3 regions of the Streptomyces sp. NPDC093085 genome follow, and region 3 is predicted to be linked to each of the others. Evidence: riboswitches for the same ligand, from Rfam matches in the RefSeq annotation. Region 3 holds a riboswitch; each other region holds the start of a gene.
What was found. A riboswitch is a leader RNA that binds a small molecule or an ion and turns the genes downstream of it on or off. The one in region 3 is predicted to bind cobalamin.
Positions count from the first base shown of each region.

Region 1: it holds a riboswitch for cobalamin, as region 3 does, so the genes downstream of both, AB0O07_RS10810 (cobalamin biosynthesis protein) here and AB0O07_RS08145 (hypothetical protein) in region 3, are expected to answer to the same signal.
Region 2: it holds a riboswitch for cobalamin, as region 3 does, so the genes downstream of both, AB0O07_RS14265 (ABC transporter substrate-binding protein) here and AB0O07_RS08145 (hypothetical protein) in region 3, are expected to answer to the same signal.

Region 1 covers NZ_JBFBFB010000003.1:1,314-7,937, reverse strand. The annotation lists gene AB0O07_RS10820 (putative cobaltochelatase) at 1-575, opposite strand, end outside; gene AB0O07_RS10815 (cobyric acid synthase) at 679-2,283, opposite strand; gene AB0O07_RS10810 (cobalamin biosynthesis protein) at 2,271-3,326, opposite strand; cobalamin riboswitch at 3,361-3,482, opposite strand; gene AB0O07_RS10805 (enoyl-CoA hydratase/isomerase family protein) at 3,564-4,355, opposite strand; gene AB0O07_RS10800 (helix-turn-helix domain-containing protein) at 4,491-4,712, opposite strand; gene AB0O07_RS10795 (ABC-F family ATP-binding cassette domain-containing protein) at 5,049-6,624, opposite strand, start outside.
Region 2 covers NZ_JBFBFB010000004.1:111,840-118,463, forward strand. The annotation lists gene AB0O07_RS14255 (ABC transporter ATP-binding protein) at 1-672, opposite strand, end outside; gene AB0O07_RS14260 (iron chelate uptake ABC transporter family permease subunit) at 669-1,664, opposite strand; gene AB0O07_RS14265 (ABC transporter substrate-binding protein) at 1,748-2,797, opposite strand; cobalamin riboswitch at 3,010-3,195, opposite strand; gene AB0O07_RS14270 (response regulator transcription factor) at 3,307-3,987, shown strand; gene AB0O07_RS14275 (hypothetical protein) at 4,132-5,457, opposite strand; gene AB0O07_RS14280 (hypothetical protein) at 5,450-6,624, opposite strand, start outside.
Region 3 covers NZ_JBFBFB010000002.1:340,045-346,668, forward strand. The annotation lists gene AB0O07_RS08135 (transmembrane domain-containing protein) at 1-704, opposite strand, end outside; gene AB0O07_RS08140 (prenyltransferase/squalene oxidase repeat-containing protein) at 701-3,370, opposite strand; cobalamin riboswitch at 3,617-3,689, opposite strand; cobalamin riboswitch at 3,788-3,908, shown strand; gene AB0O07_RS08145 (hypothetical protein) at 4,031-5,443, shown strand; gene AB0O07_RS08150 (cobalamin-binding protein) at 5,473-6,402, shown strand; gene AB0O07_RS08155 (DUF4430 domain-containing protein) at 6,412-6,624, opposite strand, start outside.

The DNA of each region.
Region 1 (6,624 bases), on a different contig from region 3:
AGGAGCTGGGGGCGGAGTTCGCCCTCCTCCGGGTTCATCGTCCCGACCAGCAGGAAGCGCGCGGCGTGCCGTACGGAGACGCCCTCCCGCTCGACATACGAGGCGCCCATGGCCGCCGCGTCCAGCAGGAGGTCCACGAGGTGGTCGTGGAGCAGGTTGACCTCGTCCACGTAGAGGACGCCCCGGTGCGCGTCGGCGAGCAGCCCCGGCTCGAACGCCTTCACCCCCTCCGACAGCGCCCGTTCGATGTCCAGCGCCCCGACGAGGCGGTCCTCGGAGGCCCCCACGGGCAGCTCCACCATCCGCGCCGCCCGGGCCCCGGCCGGCGCCTCCGCGTGCGGCCCGTCCGGGCAGTGCGGGTCGGGCGCGCCCGGATCACAGCTGAACCGGCACCCCGTCACCACCGGCACCTCCGGCAGCAGGGCGGAGAGCGCCCGCACGGCGGTCGACTTGGCGGTGCCCTTCTCCCCCCGTACGAGGACACCGCCGACCGCCGGACTGACCGCGTTCAGCAGCAGTCCGAGCCGCAGATCGTCCATCCCCACGACGGCGGTGAACGGAAAGGGGGTGCTCATAGGCTGATCGCTCCTTCGGGACGGCGGGACCTGCGGTACGGACGGGACCGGCGGGGTCGTGAGGCCGGGTGGGACGGCGGGACGGCGGGGCGGGGACGCGGACTCACGGCGCCCCCGGCGGAATGAACGGCAGCTCCGGCGGCGGGCCCTCCTCGATCAGCCGGAGCAGCGCGGCCGTGTCCGCGTACTCCTCGATCAGGTCGCCGAGCAGATCGAGCTGTTCCTCGCGCAGCACGCCGAAGGAGGTGTCCGGCGCGGGGACGAACCGCCGGCCCGCCGCCCGCGCCACCTCCGCCAGGAACCGCCGCCGGAACGCGTCGCCCTCCAGCGCCCCGTGCCAGTGCGTGCCCTGGACGGCGCCCACCCGGCAGCCGTCCAGCGCGGCCCCGTCCGGACCGGCGACGAAGGCGTCCCCGCCGCGTACGTCCGCGACGCCGTGGTGGATCTCGTACCCCTCGACCCGCTCGCCGAGCGCCACCCCGACGGGCCGCGCCAGGGTCTTCTCCGGCGCGAACCTGACCCGTACGGGCAGCAGCCCCAGCCCGTCCACCACGCCCGCCCGGGACTCCACCTCGTCCTCGATTCGCTCGCCGAGGAGCTGGTAGCCGCCGCAGATGCCGAGCACCGGGCGGCCCTCGGCGGCCCGCGCCGCCAGCGCCTCGGCGAGCCCTCGCTCCCGCAGCCAGGCCAGCGCCCGTACCGTCCCCCGGGTGCCCGGCACGATCACCAGATCGGCGTCGGCCAGCTCCTCGGGGCGGTCCACGAACCGCACCACGACGCCGGGTTCGGCGGCCAGCGCGTCCACATCGGTGAAGTTCGACATCAGGGGGACGGCGCAGACCGCGACCCGCAGCACCTCCGCGCCGTACGGCCGCTCCACCGCCGACTCGCGCACGGTGCCGTGGAGCGAGATCCGCAGCCCGTCCTCCTCGTCGATGCCGAGACCGTGCCGGAACGGCAGCACACCGAGCGTCGCCCGGCCGGTCAGCCCGCGCAGCATGGCGAGCCCCGGCTCCAGCAGCGCCACATCGCCCCGGAACTTGTTGACCAGATACCCGGCCACCAGCGCCTGGTCCGCCGGGCTCAGCAGCGCCGTCGTACCGAAGAAGGACGCGAAGACCCCGCCCCGGTCGATGTCCCCGACCACCATCACCGGCAGCCGCGCGGCCCGTGCGATGCCCATGTTGACGATGTCGGTACGGCGCAGATTGATCTCCGCCGGGCTCCCCGCGCCCTCGCAGATCACCGCGTCGTACGTGGCGCGCAGCTCCGCCAGACACTCCAGGACGGGCCCGAGCAGCGCCTCCCGGCGCCCGCCGCGCAGCGCCTCCTCGCGAGAAGCCCCCTCGCTCCCTCCGCTCCCGCCGAAGAACCCCCGGGCGCTCATCTCGCCCACGGGCTTCCCCATCAGCACCACCTGGCTGCTGTGCTCGCCGCCCGGCTTGAGCAGGACGGGGTTCATCAGGGCGGTCGGCTCCACCCGTGCCGCCTGCGCCTGCATCGCCTGCGCCCGCCCGATCTCCGCGCCCTCGCGCGTCACGAACGAGTTCAGCGACATGTTCTGCCCCTTGAACGGCGCGACCTTCACCCCCTGGCGCGCCAGCCAGCGGCAGATCCCGGCCGTGACCACGCTCTTCCCCGCGTCGGAGGTGGTCCCCGCGACCAGCAGCCCCCCGCCGAGCGGGCGAGCCCCCTTCACCCCGGCCATCCCCAGCCCTTCCTTCCCCGAACCCTGCCCCGAACTCCGTCCCACACCCTGCCCCGCACCGCTCCGTACCCGAGCCGGCCCGCGACACAGACCGCCAGGGCGAGCGCGTCGACCCGGCGGGCCAGCCGGACGGCGCGCTCGATGTCCGGTACGGCGACCGGGCGCCCCGGGGCGTTGAGCACGGGCCGGTGCTCGACCCGCCCGCCGTACGCGAGCGTCCCGCCCAGCCGCACCCCCAGCGCCCCGGCGAACGAGGCTTCCACGGGGCCCGCGTTGGGGCTCGGATGACGGCGCGCGTCGCGGCGTACGGCCCGCAGCGCGCCCCGCCGGTCCGGGCCCGCGAGGACGGCGAGCGCGGCGGTGAGCCGGGCCCCCGGCCACCCGGCGGCGTCGTCCAGCCGGGCCGAGGCCCAGCCGAACCTGTGGTACCGGGGGCTCTTGTGCCCGACCATCGCGTCCAGCGTGTTCACCGCCCGGAACCCGGCCAGCCCCGGGGCCCCCGCGAGCGCCCCCCACACCAGGGCGCCCACGACCGCGTCGGAGGTGTTCTCGGCGACGGACTCCACGACGGCCCGCGCTATCCCGGCCTCGTCGAGGGCATACGGGTCGCGCCCGCAGAGGTGCGGCAGCCGGGCGCGGGCCCCGTCCAGATCCCCGGCGGCGAGCGCCGCGCCGATCGCCCGCGCCTCCCGCTCCAGGGAGGTCCCGCCGACCACGGCCCAGGTGGCGGCGGCGGTCAGCGCCACGGCCCCGGCGGCGCTGCTCCGTACCGTACGGGCGGCGAGCACGGCACCCCCGGCGGCGGCTCCGGCGCAGACCACGGTATGCAGCGCGCCCCACCCCCGGTGGTCGCGCCACAGAACCCGCTCCACGGCCGAGGCGCCCCGCCCGAACACGGCCACCGGATGCCCCCGGCGGGGATCCCCGAAGACCCGGTCGGCGAGGAGCCCGAGGGCGGCCCCGTACGCGAAGACGCGCCCGGTGTCCGGAACGGCCGAGCGGCCCCGTACCCCGGGCGCGATGGCATGACCGCGGCCAGGCATGGCGAAGTGTCCTCACTCAGGGTCCGCGCCCCGGCTCGACGTCGTATCCGACGGCGAGAGTTCCTGGCTCCTGCGGGACGGGGCTCGCAGTGACAGTGGCGGGACCGCGCCGGATTCGCACCGGCTTCCTCTGCTGCCGTCGGCAATGGCCCAGGAAGTCCACCATGCCCCGCAACACCCGTCAACTCGTCCTTGACCTGCACCAGGACAGTGTGCGAAGCCCCACACCCGGCCCCGTCAGTCCCCCACCCCCGCCAGATCCCGCAAGCGCCGCGCCTGGGCCGCGCGTTCGGCGGTGCGTTGGGCTTCGAAGGTGCGGTCGGTGGCGCCCTGGAGGAGGGCCTTGGTCTCGATCAGGGCGTCCCTGGGGGCGGCCAGGAGCGCCGCCGCGAGGTCGTTCGCCGCGGCGGCGAGGTCTTCGGGGGCGACGACCAGGTTGGCGAGGCCGGTGCGGTCGGCCTCGTCCGCGTGGACGGTGCGGCCGGTGGCGCAGATCTCCAGGGCGCGGGCGTAGCCGACCAGGCCGACCAGGGGGTGGGTGCCGGTGAGGTCGGGGACGAGGCCGAGGCTCGTCTCGCGCATGGCGAACTGGACGTCCGAGGCGACCACACGGAGATCGCAGGCGAGGGCGAGCTGGAAGCCGGCCCCGATCGCATGGCCCTGGACCGCGGCGATGGTCACCAGGTCGGGCCTGCGCAGCCAGACGAAGCCGTCCTGGTACCCGGCGATGGCCGCGTCGAGGTCGGCATCGGTGGAGCGGGCCAGGTCGGTGAAGGAGGGCTCGCCGTCGAAGCCCTCGGGGGTGAACGCGCGCCGGTCGAGCCCCGCGGAGAAGGACGTGCCCTCGCCGCGCACCACCACGACCCGTACGGTCCCCGGCAGCCTCCTCCCGGCCTCGGCCAACGCCCGCCACAGAGCGGGAGACTGGGCGTTGCGCTTGGCCGGGAGGGTCAGTGTCACCGTGGCCACCGCGTCTTCCACGGTGAGCCGTACGCCGTCCGTGTCGAGCACTGGTGCGAGCGAAACCATGGGGCGCCTCCGGTTCGGGCAGTCGGACTCACGAACTGAGCTAAGTGACTGCACAGTAACCACCTGGGCGATCGCTCGATCGACCCGGGTGGCCACCCGCCGAACCGGCGGCCCGGGGAGTGCCCCGCCCGGCCGTCAGGCCGATGCGGCCTTCTTGCCTCGCGTAGCCCCGCCACGTCCCCGCAGCGTGACTCCGGACTCGCTGAGCATCCGGTGGACGAATCCATAGGAGCGGCCGGTTTCCTCGGCCAGCGCCCGGATACTCGCACCACTGTCGTACTTCTTCTTCAGGTCTGCCGCGAGCTTGTCGCGCGCGGCGCCGGTCACCCGGCTGCCCTTCTTCAGAGTCTCGGCCACCCGTGCCTCCTCATGGGAAGTGCGCTCTGGACTTCTCATGATCACCCCTCACGGCCCTCCTGGCCACCCATTCGGCAAGGTCCGTACGACAAGCTTCTTCGGACTTCAACCTTCGAGCACGAACGGAATGTCACATTCCAGAGCCGCCCGGAGCGGGGTTTGCCCGGAACGCCAGGAGAAGTGCCAGGTCAGGGCGGTGGGGCCGGGTGAGGGTGCGGATGATGTACGCGGGGTGCCGATCCGTCCCGTACCACGCCGTGGGTACGAGACACGGTCACTCAGATGGTGGATCACCGCTGAGCCGAATGATCCAGTCGAAGTGGATCAGGCAGTGGATCAGGCGAGGGCCACCAGGTCGGCGTAGTCCGCGCCCCACAGGTCCTCGACCCCGTCCGGCAGCAGGATGATCCTCTCGGGTTCCAGCGCGTGGACGGCGCCCTCGTCGTGGGTGACGAGGATGACCGCGCCCCGGTACGTACGGAGCGCGCCCAGGATCTCCTCACGGCTGGCCGGGTCGAGGTTGTTGGTCGGCTCGTCGAGCAGCAGCACATTGGCGGAGGAGACGACCAGGGTGGCCAGCGCCAGCCGGGTCTTCTCGCCGCCGGAGAGCACCCCGGCGGGCTTGTCGACGTCGTCGCCGGAGAAGAGGAAGGAGCCGAGGGTCTTGCGGACGTCGACCAGGTCGAGGTCGGGGGCGGAGGAGCGCATGTTCTCCAGGACGGTGCGCTCCGGGTCCAGGGTCTCGTGCTCCTGCGCGTAGTAGCCGAGCTTGAGGCCGTGACCGGGGGTGACCTTGCCGGTGTCCGGCTGCTCGACGCCGGCCAGCAGCCGCAGCAGGGTGGTCTTGCCCGCGCCGTTGAGGCCGAGGATGACGACCCGGGAGCCCTTGTCGACCGCGAGATCCACGTCGGTGAAGATCTCCAGCGAGCCGTACGACTTCGAGAGGCCCTCGGCGGCGAGCGGGGTCTTCCCGCAGGGCGCCGGCTCCGGGAAGCGCAGCTTGGCGACCTTGTCGGACTGGCGCACCTGCTCCAGGCCGGAGAGCAGCCGCTCGGCGCGGCGCGCCATGTTCTGCGCGGCGACCGTCTTGGTGGCCTTGGCGCGCATCTTGTCGGCCTGCGCGTTGAGGGTGGCCGCCTTCTTCTCGGCGTTGGCGCGCTCGCGCTTGCGGCGCTTCTCGTCCGACTCGCGCTGCTGCTGGTAGAGCTTCCAGCCCATGTTGTAGACGTCGATCTGGGCGCGGTTGGCGTCCAGGTAGAAGACCTTGTTCACGACCGTCTCGACCAGGTCGACATCGTGGGAGATGACGATGAAGCCGCCCCGGTACGTCTTGAGGTAGTCGCGGAGCCAGCCGATGGAGTCCGCGTCGAGGTGGTTGGTGGGCTCGTCGAGGAGGAGGGTGTCGGCGTCGGAGAAGAGGATCCGGGCCAGCTCGACCCGGCGCCGCTGGCCGCCGGAGAGGGTGTGCAGCGGCTGGCCGAGCACCCGGTCGGGCAGGCCGAGCGCGGCGGCGATGGTGGCGGCCTCGGCCTCGGCGGCGTATCCGCCCTTGGTGAGGAACTCGGTCTCCAGCCGCTCGTACCGCTTCATCGCCTTCTCGCGGGTGGCGCCCTTGCCGTTCGCCATCCGGTCCTCGTTCTCGCGCATCTTCTTCAGCACGGAGTCGAGTTCGCGGGCGGAGAGGATCCGGTCGCGGGCGAGCACGTCGAGGTCGCCGGTGCGCGGGTCCTGCGGCAGATAACCGACCTCGCCGGAGCGGGTGATGGTGCCGGAGGCGGGGATGCCCTCGCCCGCGAGGCACTTGGTGAGGGTGGTCTTGCCCGCGCCGTTGCGGCCGACGAGGCCGATGCGGTCACCCTTGGCGATACGGAAGGAGGCGGACTCGATGAGGATGCGGGCGCCGGCGCGCAGC
Region 2 (6,624 bases), on a different contig from region 3:
GACCTCGTCGCAGTACATCGCGGCGAGGTTGAGGTCGTGCAGGGCGATGACGGTGGTGACGGGGAGGGCCGCGACCAGGCCGAGCAGCTCCAACTGGTGCTGGATGTCGAGGTGGTTGGTCGGCTCGTCCAGAAGGAGTTCGCGGGGCGCCTGGGCGAGGGCCCGGGCGATCTGGACGCGCTGGCGCTCCCCGCCCGAGAGGGTGTGCCAGGACTGCCCGGCGCGGTCGGTGAGCCCGGTGCGCTCCAGGGCGGTCCCTACGGCCTCCTCGTCCTCGCCGGACGGCGGCGTCCAGGCCCTGCGGTGCGGGATGCGGCCGAGGCGTACGACATCACGGACGGTCAGGTCGACCTGGGTGTCCGTCTGCTGCTCCACCACGGCGACCCGGCGCGCCACCGCCCGGCGCCCCACGGCGGCCAGCGGCTCGCCGTCCAGGGTGACCACACCGGAGGCGGGGGCCAGGACGCCGGAGAGCAGCCGGAGCAGGGTGGACTTGCCGGAGCCGTTCGGGCCGAGCAGCCCCACGGTGGAGCCGGGCCGGGGCGCGAGGGAGACCCCGTCGAGGATCAGCCGCCCCGCCGCCGTACGGGAGACCCGGTCGGCGGCGAGGCCGGGGCCGGGCCCCTCCCCCGTCGTCGCCGCCTCCGACTCCGTCTTCTCCCCGTACGTCATCGGACCCGCCTCCCCCGGTACAGCACCAGCACGAACGCCGGGACCCCGATCAGCGAGGTCACCACCCCCACCGGGACCTCCTGCGGGTCGAGCACCGTACGGGCCAGGGTGTCGACCCAGACCAGGAAGATCGCCCCGGCCAGCGCGGTGACCGGGAGCAGTCTGCTGTGCGCGGGGCCGGCCAGGGCGCGCGCCGCGTGCGGCAGGACCAGGCCGACGAAGCCGATCGCCCCCGCCGAGGAGACCAGCGCCGCCGTCAGCAGCGCGGTGACGCAGAGCAGCACGACGCGCGTACGGGCGACGGAGACGCCGAGGTGCCCCGCCGCCTCCTGCCCGAAGGCGAAGGCGTCCAGCGTCCGTCCGTACCCCAGGCACACCGCCAGCGCCACCAGGAGCACCGCCGCGCAGATCCGCACATCGCCCCACCCCGCGCCGCTGAGCGAGCCGAGCAGCCAGAAGAGCACCCCGCGCGTCGTCTCGGCGTCGGCGGCGGTGAGGACGACGAACGAGGTGAGCGCCGAGAAGAGCTGCATCGCCGCGACCCCGGAGAGCACCACCCGGTCCACCGTCCCGCCCAGCGTCTGGCTGAGCAGCAGCACCATCGCGAACGAGCAGACCGCGCCGGCGAACGCCCCGCCGGAGACGGAGAGCGCCCCTCCGCCGACCCCGAGCACGACCACCAGGACCGCCCCGGTGGACGCCCCCGAGGAGACGCCGAGCACGAAGGGGTCGGCGAGCGGGTTGCGGAGCAGCGACTGCATGACCGCGCCGCAGACCGCGAGCCCGGCGCCGCAGACGGCGGCGAGCAGGGTGCGCGGCAGCCGCAGGTTCCAGACGATGCCGTCGCGGATCGGGGTGAGCGTGGACTCGCCCCACCCCAGATGCGCGGCGACCACCGACCAGACGTCCGGGACCCGGATGTCCGCCGGGCCGATGGTGATCGCGACGGCGACGGAGAGGACGAGCGCCACGATCCCCCCGGCCCATCCCACCCATCCGGTCCGCCCGGACCAGGCGGACCGGCCGGCCCCGGGGCCGGGGGTGGGGCGGGGCGCCCGTATGAGCGGCACCGTGGTCACGCGGCGGGCGCGTAGGCGCGCAGGGCCGCGGCGACCCGCTCCACGCCCTCGACCGTACGGATGCTGGGGTTCATCGCCTGCCCGCTGACCTTGACGAACCGCTTCTCCTTGACCGCGTCCATGTTCTTGGTGACCGGGTTCCTCTCCAGGAACTCGATCTTCTTCTCGGCCGTCTCCGCGGTCTCCTGCCTGCGCGTGAGATCCCCGATGACGAGGAAGGTGGGGTTGCGGTCGGCGACCGTCTCCCAGTTGATCTGGGGCCACTCGTCGTGTGTGTCGTCGAAGACGTTCCGCGCGCCGACCGCGTGGGTGATGATGCCGGGCGCGCCGCAGCAGCCGCCCATGTACGGGGAGTCGGAGTTCGCGAACCAGTAGAGGAACGTCGCGTCCCCCGCCTTCTTCGCGTCGATCCCCGCCACGGCCTTGGCCATCCGCGCCTTGAGCTCGGCGACGAGCCGGTCGCCGCGCTCCCGGACGTCGAAGATTGTGGCCAGGTCGCGGATCTCGCCGTAGATGTCCTCCATGGTCAGCGGCTTGGCGCGGGTCCCGTCGCCGTCGCCGCTGTTGTCCTTGACGCAGTCGGACGGCGAGACGTACGTGGGGACGCCGACCTTCGCGAACTGGGCCCGGGTGGCGACGCCGCCCTTGCCGAGGGTGGAGACGAAGGAGGCGGCGACGAAGTCGGGTTCGGCGTCCAGCACCTTCTCGAAGGAGGGGTTGTTCTCGGCCAGCCGGGGGACCTTGGCGTTCTCCTTCGCCAGGCCGGCGGGGAGCGGGTCGGTCCAGGTGGCGGTGCCCGCCATGCGGTCGCCGAGGCCGAGGGAGAGCAGGATCTCGGTGGTGCCCTGGTTGAGCGAGACGGCCCGGCGCGGGGGCGCGTCGACCCGTACCGTCTCGCCGCAGTTGGTGAGGGTACGGGCGGCGGCCGTGCCCTTGCCCGGCGCTCCGCCCCCGTCCGTGGCGCCGGAGGTTCCCGGCCCGCCGCAGCCGGTGACCAGCAGGGCCCCGGCGGCGAGGAGCAGCGCGGCCCGGCGGGCCCGGGATATACGGGGCCCGGAGAGGCGGGCGCGGAAGGGGCCGGCAAGGAAGGGGCCGGCAAGGGGGGTACGGGCCCGGGAGGTACGGGTCCGGGGGAGGCGGCCGGAGATGCGGGCGCCGAAGGGACGGGTGAGCTGACGTGCGATCGGCACGGGGTCGTTCCTCTGCGTCGAGGGCCCATGCGCGGAGCCCGGTCGTACGGTGCTCCCCCGCCGACGGTCCGCGGACGGGGGCCGCCAGCAGGTCTTCGGACTCGGGGTCACGCGGACGGAGCGCCTTCCCGGACCGAGTGCGGTCCAGTGGCCGATGCCCCGCCCGTCGCCCTCACCGCTGCGCGTCAGTTCCGGATTCCCACCGGATTCCCTGACCCAGGTGCCTGGGTACGACTGGCCCCGGCAAGCTATCACAGGCGGTTTTCCGCCCCGCCCCCCTACTTTTCGGGCACTTTCCCGGCCCGTACGGCCCTCGTCCCGGCAGGATGGCGGACACCCCGCGCCGGGGCGCCGGAGAATGCCGTATGGCCGAAACCACGTCACCGGCGACTGCCGCCACCGCCCCCGTGACGGTCGCGCTGATCGACGACCACCCGGTGGTCCTCGCGGGCATAGAGTCCTGGTACGCGGCCTCCGAACGCCCCATCACCGTGGTCGCCAAGGGGCCCTCCGTCGCGGTGGCGACCACCGGTCCCGGCCGGGAGGCGGATGTGGTGGTCCTCGATCTCCAGCTCGCCAACGGCGTGCCCGCCTACCCCGAACTGCGCCAACTCGTCGCCGGGGAGCGGCAGGTCATCGTCTACACGATGCAGGACAGCCAGGAGACCGCCCTGACCTGCCTGGACCTGGGCGCGTTCACGTATCTCACCAAGGCGGAGGGCGAGCGCCATCTGATGGCGGCGACGCTGGCGGCGGCGGACTGCCGCCCGTACACGCCGCCCGCGCTGGCCGGGGCGTTCGGCAGCGACGCGCGGACGGGGCGGCCCTCGCTGACCCCGCGTGAGGTGGAGGTGCTGCTGGAGTGGTTCCAGTCGGAGTCGAAGGCGATGGTCGGGGAGAGCCTGGGGCTCTCGGTCCGTACGGTCAACACCTATCTGGAGCGGGTGCGCATCAAGTACGCCAACGCCGGGCGCCCCGCGACGACCAAGGCGAACCTGGTCGCGCGGGCCATCCAGGACGGGTGGACCTCGCTGGACGAGCTCTGAGCGGGGCGGTGGCCGGCCGGCGGGTGGACCGGCCGACGACGCACCGGCCGACGGTGGACCGGCCGACGGTGGGCCCACCAACGCCGGCCCGGCCAGCCGCAGGCCGGCGGTGGACCGGCCAGCCGCAGGCCGGCGGTGGACCGGCTAGCCGCAGGCCGAGGCGTCGGGGGCGGCTGAGACAGGGCTTCGGGTACGGGTACGAGGCTTCCCTGACCCGGCCCCCGGCCCCCCGGCCCCTCCCCCGGCACCTCCCGCGGTCCCTCCCGCGGCCCCGGCGCCGACGGTGCAGGACGCCTCGACCCGGAGCCGCCCCTCGCTCCGTACGGTACGCACCCGCACCGCCGCCCCGGCCCCTTCGCCGCCGTCGCCACCGTTGCCGTCGCCGCCCTCCGTCGCCCCCGGGATCTCCGTCCCCGGCGCGTCCGTCACCACGCTCACCCGGATCAGGCCGCCGCCCCGGATCACCGTGGCGCGGGCGCTGCGTTCGGCGGTGGCGAGGGCGGCGAGCACCGGCTCGGTGAGGGCGCGGCGCAGCCGCCGGTCGACCGGGGCCGAGGCGCCGCGCACGGCGAGCTGGACATCGACGCCGTGGCGCTCGGCGACATCGATACCGGCCCGCAATTCGTGGAGCAGCGGGTCGTGCGCGTGGTCGCGCTCCGCGAAGAGCCGCCGGAGCCGGGCCGCCTCGATGGCGGAGCGGCGCCGTACCGCCTCGTCCCCCGGTTCCAGCGTGCCGTCGGCGAGGCCGGTGAGCAGGGGCAGCACGGAGGAGTCGAGTTCGGCGTAGCGGGCCCGCTGGTCGGCGTGGATCTGGGCGGCCACGGCGGCCTCCGTACGGACCCGCTCCCGCTCGCGCCCCGTCGCGCTCGCCGCGGCGGCGCAGTCGCCCAGCGAGCGGGCGAGGATCGCGGCGGCGACCTGGAAGGTGCAGATGGCGAGGGCGCTGACGGCCATCCCGGCGGCGGCCTGCCGGCCCGGGTCGCCCGCGAGGAGCAACTGCCCGAGGGTGAGGAGGAGATGGCCGCCGATGAAGAGGAGCGTGGGCCCGAACCCGGCGTCGAAGAGCAGCAGCACCCCGAACCAGCCGATCTCCAGGAAGGTCCAGTGCGGGGTGCCGACGAAGTCCCCCACGGGCAGGTCGCCGGTGGAGACGGCGGAGGCGACGAGGGCGCAGGCCAGCCCGAGCGCCACCCACCAGCGGGGCCGCCCGCGCCGGTCGGCGCCGAGCAGCGCGTCCGCCATGATCAGGAGGGTGAGCAGGGTGAAAGCGGCGAGCTGGACCCAGGGCCGCTGGTAGCCGCGCAGGCTGGCGAGGAGGGCGGGCAGGGCGAGCCCGAGGTGGACGGCGGTGAGGATGAAGAGCCCGGCAGCGCGGAGCCCGGAACGGAGCGCACGGGCGATCCGCTCGGCCCCCGGGTCGGGCCGGGGGCCGGGGGCGTTGCCGCCGGGGGGCCGCGCGCGGTCAGCCACGGGGCCACTCCAGCCGTACGGTCGTCCCGGCGCCGGGCCGGGAGTCGACGGTGGCCGCGCCGCCCGCCGCCGCCATCCGCTCGACGACGGAACGGGCCAGCCCCCGGCGGTGCGCGGAGACCCGGGCCGGGTCGAAGCCGTGCCCCTCGTCGCGGACGACGACGGTGACGGTGAGATACACCCCGGCGTCCAGGGCCCGCGCGTAACCCGTACGCGGTGCGGGCCGGTCGGGCCGGCCGGATCCGCCGGGTCCGCCGGGCCGGTCGGGTCCGCCGGGCCGGTCGGATCCGCCGGGCCGGTCGGATCCGCCGGGTCCGCCGGGCCGGTCGGATCCGCCGGGTCCCCCAGGTCTGCCCCGGGTGGCCGTCACCGTGGCCGTACGGACCCCCGCGTGCCGCGCGACATTGCGCAGCGCCTCGCCGAGGGCACCGCGCAGGGCGACGGCGACGGGGCCCGGTACCTGGCCGAGGGAGCCGGGCGTACGGTCGAACGCGGTACGGACGGAGAGCGGGTGGCCGTCGAGTTCGGCGAGGAGTTCCCGGGTCAGATCGGCCGGGGCCGCCGGGTCCGGGGCGGCGGGGCCGGCCGGTGCGCCCGGGGCGGCGCCCGGATCCCGGGCGGCCGGCGGGTCGGCGAGGGCGAGGCGCCGCAGGTCCTTCGCGGCCTGGGCGCGGACCACCGCCGGGCTGAGCGAGCGGCCGTGCGCCGAGACCATCAGCAGCGTGGCGCACGCGGTGTCGTGGAGCGTGGCGAGGTGTTCCCGCTCGGCGGCCCGCTGCGCCTGGGCGATCTCGTGCCGCCGCCGGGCCCCCTCCGCCCGGGCCGCCGCCGCGTCGGCGGCTCTGCTGCCCCGCAGAATGAGCCGGTACATGGCCTGGCAGAGGAGGGTCTGCACAAAGAGCCAGCCGACATTGGGCAGTGCGTACGTCCAGCCGTCGGGCCGGTCGAGGGCCACCCCCGCCAGGTCCACGGCGGCGAGCAGCGTGGCCACCGGCAGCGCGATCCTGGCCGGGTGGGTGAGCTGGTAGGCCACCGCGACGATGCTGATGACGACCAGCACCCACGTACTGCCGTACCGGGTCTGGGAGTCGGGGACGGTCAGGTGCTGCGTGAGACAGACCCCGGCGAACACGGCGAGGTCCGCGCCGAGGAGCCCGCGCGGATGGC
Region 3 (6,624 bases):
TACGGCATGCTCGGCTTGGTCTTCGTCGGCTCCGGCAGGACGGTCTCGGGCGGCTCACCGGCTTGGCGCTCGGGCGCGGGGCCGGTGTCCGTATCCGGCGGCAGCACAGGCGCCTTGTCGGTGGCGGCGGGCTTGCCGGTGTCTCCCTGCGGCCGGGTGTTGTGCGCACGCAGCTGCGCAGGGGTGACCTTCGGGCGTCCCTCCGTGCCCCCGATGTCGGTGCCGCCGAAGATCCACAGGTCGACGCTGCCCGGCTTGGGCTTGTAGAGCATGGCGCCGAGCTGGCTGTAGCTCCAGTCCTCCGCGCCCGGATCGGCGTGCCAGTACGACCAGTAGGCGGAGGCAGGAGGTGTGAGGACACAGTCCTCCTCGGCGGCGGTCGGGTACGGCTTGCCGCTCTGAAAACCGCTGTATCCGATGCGGCAGATGAACGCGGGGCCGTCGTGTCCGGTGCCGGTGGTCCGCCAGCCGCCCTGGTTGAGCAGCTCGTATCCGGTGGTCGGCGTGGTGCCGCAGGAGCGGTAGATCGGGCCGCCCCAGTGACTGAAGTCGACGGCCAGCACCACACCCGCGGACGTGGTGCAGCGGCCCATGGGCTGCGGGTCGGCCACGACCGGCGCGATGGTCGCGGCGAGCACGGCAACCGTCAGGCCCAGCACGCCCGCCGTACGCGCCAACGCCTTCGGCAAGCGCCTGGGAATCATGGCGTTCCCCCCGCATCGGCCCTGCGTCGGGCCACGACCACCGTGCGCCAGCCCGCGAGCACCAGCAGCACGGCGGTCACAGCGAGGACGCCGACCTGGACGCCGGTGGACGCCAGCACGCCGTCACCGCCACCGCCATCGCTGCCTCCGTCGGCGACGTACCCGCCCTGGGAGCCTCCCGAGTCACCGGGTGTGACGATGTCCGGGGCTCCGCCGCTCGGGCTCGGCGTCGGCTGCGGTGAGGTACCCGTGAGGTCCCGCTTCAACTCGGCGAAGGAGACACCCGTCGAGCCGCCGACCGCCTGGGTGGAAGCCCGCAGGTCGGAACCCCGCTGTCCCTCCCTGGCCACGTTGAACCCGCCGTCGGAGTTCTGTTGCGAGGCCAGGAACTTCCGCGCCGCGCCGATCTCGTCGGCATAGGTGGCGCCGTTCAGCGACAGGCCCTGGACGGCGAGGGCGGCCGAGTTGACCGAGTCGCCCGCCGCACCCGGGAAGCCGCCACTCGGCAACTGCTTCCCGGCGAGCCAGGCAAGCGCCTTGTCCACGGCCGTGTCCGCCGTGGCGCCGCCGGCCAGATCCAGGGCCATGGCGGCGATGGCCGTGGAGTCGACATCGGAGTCGTTCGTGGACGGGATCAGGCTTGGCCACGCACCGCTGTCCTGCTGAAGGCTCGCCAGATATGCGAGCGGCTCCTCGGCCTTCTCCCCCGCACGCAACTGCGCGATGACGGCGAGGGACTGGGAGAACACCGAAGGCGCGTAGGTGTAGGCGCCCTTGGCGGCGCATGAGCGGTCGGGTGCGGTGCTCGGCGTCGCGCACACGGACCTGCCGAGCGCGCCGATGAGGTCGTGCCCGGCGAAGTCGCGGGGGTCGCGGCCTACGGCCTCGGCGAGCAGGGCGGTCTTGCCGAGGGAGCCGCCCGCCGCATAGGCGGTTCCGATGCCCGTCCAGTCGTTGACGGTGCGGCCCGCGCCGTCCTTGCCGCCGCGGTCGAGGAAGTCGACGATGCCACGCAGCTTGGCGTTGTCCAGGCCGGTCGCGGCCAGTGCGTAGGCGCCGTCGATCGTCAGGCCGAAGTCAGCGCGGGAGGTGCCGGGTCCGGCGGGGTAGTACTGGCCCAGTTGGAGGTGGGCGGCGCTGGTGAGGTACGCGACGCCCTTCTTCAGGTCGGGACCCTCGCCCGGGGCGGACGTGCCCGGCGTCGTCGCCGGGGGCTCGGAGACCGGCGGCTCGGTCGGCTCCGCCTTCTTCGTGGTCAGGGTGGTCAGGTCGGTGTCCGCGCCCGCGAGGACAGCCGGCGGAGTCGGGTACACGGCAGGGTCGGTGGCACCCTCCTCGAAGCCGAAGCCCCCACCGTCGAGTTGCTGCCGCGACAGCCACCCCACGGCCGCGTCCGCACGGTCGACGGCGCCGAGCGCGCGCAACGCCTGAGCCGCGTACGCGGTGGCGTACACGCTGCCCGTGCCGGCACCGGTGTAACCGGGGAAGGCGCCGTCCTCACGCTGGGACTTCGCCAGGGACATACGAGCCTTCGTCACGACGTCGTCGTATCCGCCCGCCCTGTGCAGCACCAGCGCGACGAGTCCGGTGGTGGCGGGGTCGCCGTCGCAGTACTCACCGGGGCGGATGAGGATGCTGGTGATGCCGCCGTCGTTGCACTGAAGCTGGGTGAGCCGGTCCACGGCGGCGGCCGGTGGTGTCACCCCGGCGCGCAGCATCGCCAGCACGGACAGGGCCTGACCGTCGGCGTACGCGGCGCCCAGAAAATCGCCCTTGGCGGTGCAACCGGGGGTCGGCTCACCGGATTCGGGGCCCGCCGCGCACACGTTCTTGGCCAGGTCGCCGACAAGGTCGTGGCCGCCGAAGGCGTGCGGATCCCGCTCCGTGATCACGGCGAGCAAGGCCAGACGGGCTGCGGCTGTCGCGTCGGGGGCCTGGTCGGTTCCGTTCGGGTAGGCGTAGTCGCCGACGTGAGCGGCAAGGTAGCCGGTGACCTTGTCGAGGGCGGTGCTCGTGCCGTCGGCTGCGGCAAGCGCGTACGCTGCCTCGGTGGTCAAGAGGTGGTTGGGGATGCCGGCGTCGTCGTCGACACGCTCGCCTGCGGTGAGGCGGCCCTTGAGCCAGGTGACGGCGGCGCTCAGGTCGACCTCGCCGGGCGCACCGGTGGGCGAGGTACCCGGGTCCGGGTTGCCGGTGCCTCCGGCGCGGACGTCGTCCGGACTGAACGTGGGCCTGCCCGTACTGCCGCCGACATCCGTGCCGCCGTACACCCATGCGTCGACGTCGCCGTCCTTGAGCTTGCGGTCCATCGCGCCGTACTGGCTGTAACTCCACTCGTCCTGACCGGGCGAGGCGATCCAGTACGACCAGTAGGCCGTGGCGGGCGGGGTCAGTACGCAGGGCTCCTTGTCCGGAGTCGGGTACTGGGTACCGGAAGCCCCCTTGCCGATACGGCAGATGAAGGCCGGACCATCGTGCTGGGTGCCGGTGGTCGTGAAGCCGGCGTCGTGCAGGAGTTCGTAGCCAGTGGTCGGACTGGCGTCGCAGCCGCGTTCGACCGTGCCGCCGAACGGTCCGAAGTCCACCGCCACGATCGCACCCTTGGCCGCGGTGCAGTCGCCGATCGGATCGGCTGCCGCCGGGGGTGCCGTGGTGAGGAACGTCATACACGCGGTCAGCAGCACCAGCACCAGCGGCGCCGCCGCACGGGCCAGCCATTCCACGGACCACGCGCCGACCCGTTCGTCTCTTCGCTCTCCGGTCCTCACCGCGGCCCCCTCGTCCGTCCCCTGTCCGGCGCGGGACGGAACGTGGCTGAGGGCTCCCGCGGCGCCGGGCGATGTCCCTGCGCACGAGAGCTGGTCGCACCACGCCGTAGTCCGCGACGGCGTCCGTTGCTTGATCACGCTCCAGGCATTCCGGCTCGCCCGGCTTACACGCGGGGCCTACGGTTGCGGGTCAGCGCCGGGATTCGACCGGCTTCCCCTGGAACTTGTTGCGTATCAGCCGGATTTGAACATGGTTCACCAAGGGCGTCAAGGTGCGGCGCAGGTCTGCGCACGGGTGGTCCGCAGCCCCTCTGGCGATGGGCATGGTGTTCGGGTACCGTCCCGCACTGCCGAATGGGGGAACCCGGTGGGAGTCCGGGGCTGACGCGCAGCGGTGTGGACCGGCAGGGGACCGGCCCGAGCCCGAATGCCCAGGCGGCGAAGCGAATTCGGCAGCCCGTCCACGCGTTCCGGACGACGGTCCGCCCGCTGCTCCGCCCACACCGAGGCTGGATCCGGCACGGGCCTGGCCGGCGTCCCTCATCCCAGGAGCAGGCCATGTCCCGTACCGCAGCCCTCCGCCGTCCAGTTCTCACCGCGGCAGCGGCCCTCGGCGCGTTCGCGCTGACCACGCTGCCCGCGGCGGCGACCGCCACCCCGGCCCAGATCGCCACGTCGAAGACCAACGGCGTCTCCTACCTCAAGTCCCTCCAGGCAGCAGACGGTTCGTACGCCGGATCGGGGCTGTCCAACGAGTGGGCGTTCAGCGCGTTCGCCGCCGCGGGTACCGCGGCCGTCGATGTCACCCCGGCCGGCGACACCACCAAGAACGCAAGAACCGTCTACCGCAACCTCCTCTCCACCAGCGGCTGGCCGTCCGCCTCCCCCGTCGTCACCGACTACGAACGCGCCACCCTCAACGCCTACGCCGCCGGCATCGACCCGGCCCGCGTCTCCGCCTCCCGCAACCTGGTCGCCGACATCTACGGCTACTGGCAGACCTCCGAGCCCGGCTACTTCGGCCCGTCTGCCAACTTCAACGGCACAGTGTTCGCCGCCCTCGCCCTGAACGGTGCGAAAACCCCTTCCGGACAGGTCCGCGTCCCCCAGACCCTGCGTGACGCTATCGTCACCCGCCTCCGCGCCAACCAGCACAACGACGGCGGCTGGAACTTCAGCAAGGCCGAGGGCAACCCCTCCCAGCTGGCCGCGGCCAGCGACATCGACATGACCGGCGCCGCGATGGCGGCCCTGTGCGTCTCGGGAGTGCCAAACACCGACACCGACATCGTGCAGGCCAAGGCGTTCCTCAAGAGCAAGCTGGTCGCCAGCAGCGGTGCCTTCAACGCGATGTTCGGCGTCAACACCGACTCCAACGGCTGGGCCGTCTCCGGCCTGAACGCCTGCGGTATCAACCCCCAGACCGGCGACTTCCTGACCTCCATGGGGAAGACCCCGGTCGACTTCCTGATCGCCCAGCAGTTCAACCCGGGCGGCGGCTTCAAGTACCTGCCGAGCGACACGAGTCCGTCGGCATACGCCTCCATCGACGGGCTGCGCGCGGTGGCCGGCGGCGGCTTCACCGCTGCCCCACCCGCCCCTGTCACCTCGGGTGCGCCGCAGTGGGTGGGCCAGTCCTCCTTCACCTCAGGTACGGCGACAAAGTTGGCGCTGACCGTGGACGACGGCGCCGGAAGTCTGAAGGTGTGCTCCGTCTCCCTGACCCCGACCGGGACAACGACCACGCTGGGCGCGGTCCTCGACGCAGCGCTGAGCGCGGCCACCCCCTCAGGATGCGTAACCTCGGTGACCCCGGCCTCCGGTACCGGCACGATCACGGCGATCAACGGCAAGGCCGGCAGCGGTTCCAGCACCTGGAAGGTCAGCGTCGACGGCTCGGCTTTCACCTCCGCCGCACGCGGCACGGCGGTGGGCGTGGGTGACACGATCGCGGTGCGCTGGGGCGCCTGATGCCACAGTTCCGGCCATAGGGTCGCGGCATGCGCATCGTCTCCCTACTGCCCGCGGCCACCGACATCGTCGCCGAACTCGGACTCATCGAGCAGCTGGTCGGCCGCACCCACGAGTGCGACTGGCCGCCGCGGGAGGTGACGCCGGTAGCCGTGGTGACCGGCGCCGACCTCGACCAGGACCGGCTCAGCAGCCGGGAGATCTCAGAAGCGGTCGGCGGCTCGGCGCACTCGGGGTCGTCTCTCTACACCCTCGACACCGAGTCGCTGGCCGCCCTGCGACCCGATGTGATCCTCACCCAGGACCTGTGCGACGTGTGCGCGGTGTCGTACGAAAGAGTCAGCGCCACCGTACGGCTCCTCGACGCGGACACGCGGGTCCTCAGTCTGGAGCCCCGCACGCTCGACGACGTAGTGGACTGCCTGCTCACCGTCGGTGAATTGCTCGGCGTGCGCGAGCGCGCCGAGCGGCGACGGGCCGAACTGCTGGACCGGCTCGCGAAAGTCCGCGAGACGGTCGCGGGGCGGCCCCGTCCGCGCGTCGTGGCAATCGAGTGGCTCGACCCGCTGTGGCCCGCCGGGCACTGGGTCCCCGAGCAGATCGCGGCGGCCGGCGGCGAGCCGCTGCTGGCCGCACCCGGTGAGCACACGAAGCCGATGAACTGGGAGGCGGTACGTGCCGCACGGCCGGACGTGGTGCTGATCCTGCCGTGCGGCTTTCCGCCCGAGCGCACCCTGCGGGAGGCGCACCTGCTCACCCGCCTGCCCGGCTGGGCCGACCTGCCGGCCGTAGGGGCCGGTCGGGTCCTGGTACTGGACGGCCCCGCGTACTTCAACCGCCCCGGTCCGCGCGTGGTGCGCGGTGCGGAGGTACTGGCGCATGTGCTGCACGGAGTACGGAGCGGAGCGGCCGTCACCGAGGACGAGGTACGGCCGTTTCCAGCCGGTGCGCCCCGGTGAGCGGCGGGATCAGAAAGCCGTCCAGGTGAACGCCACCTTGTCGCCGGCGTTCAGCTCGAACTGGCAGCCGCCCACGGGGGTCGGCGTGCCGTTGACGGAGATGTTCCAGTAGGCGACGCCGCCGCCACTGACGTCTTTGACGGTGTCGACGGAGAAGTCGTCGAAGGACGCGTACCAGGTGCCGTCCCAGGTGAAGCCCTGCGTGCGGGCGGCGTCGTCGAG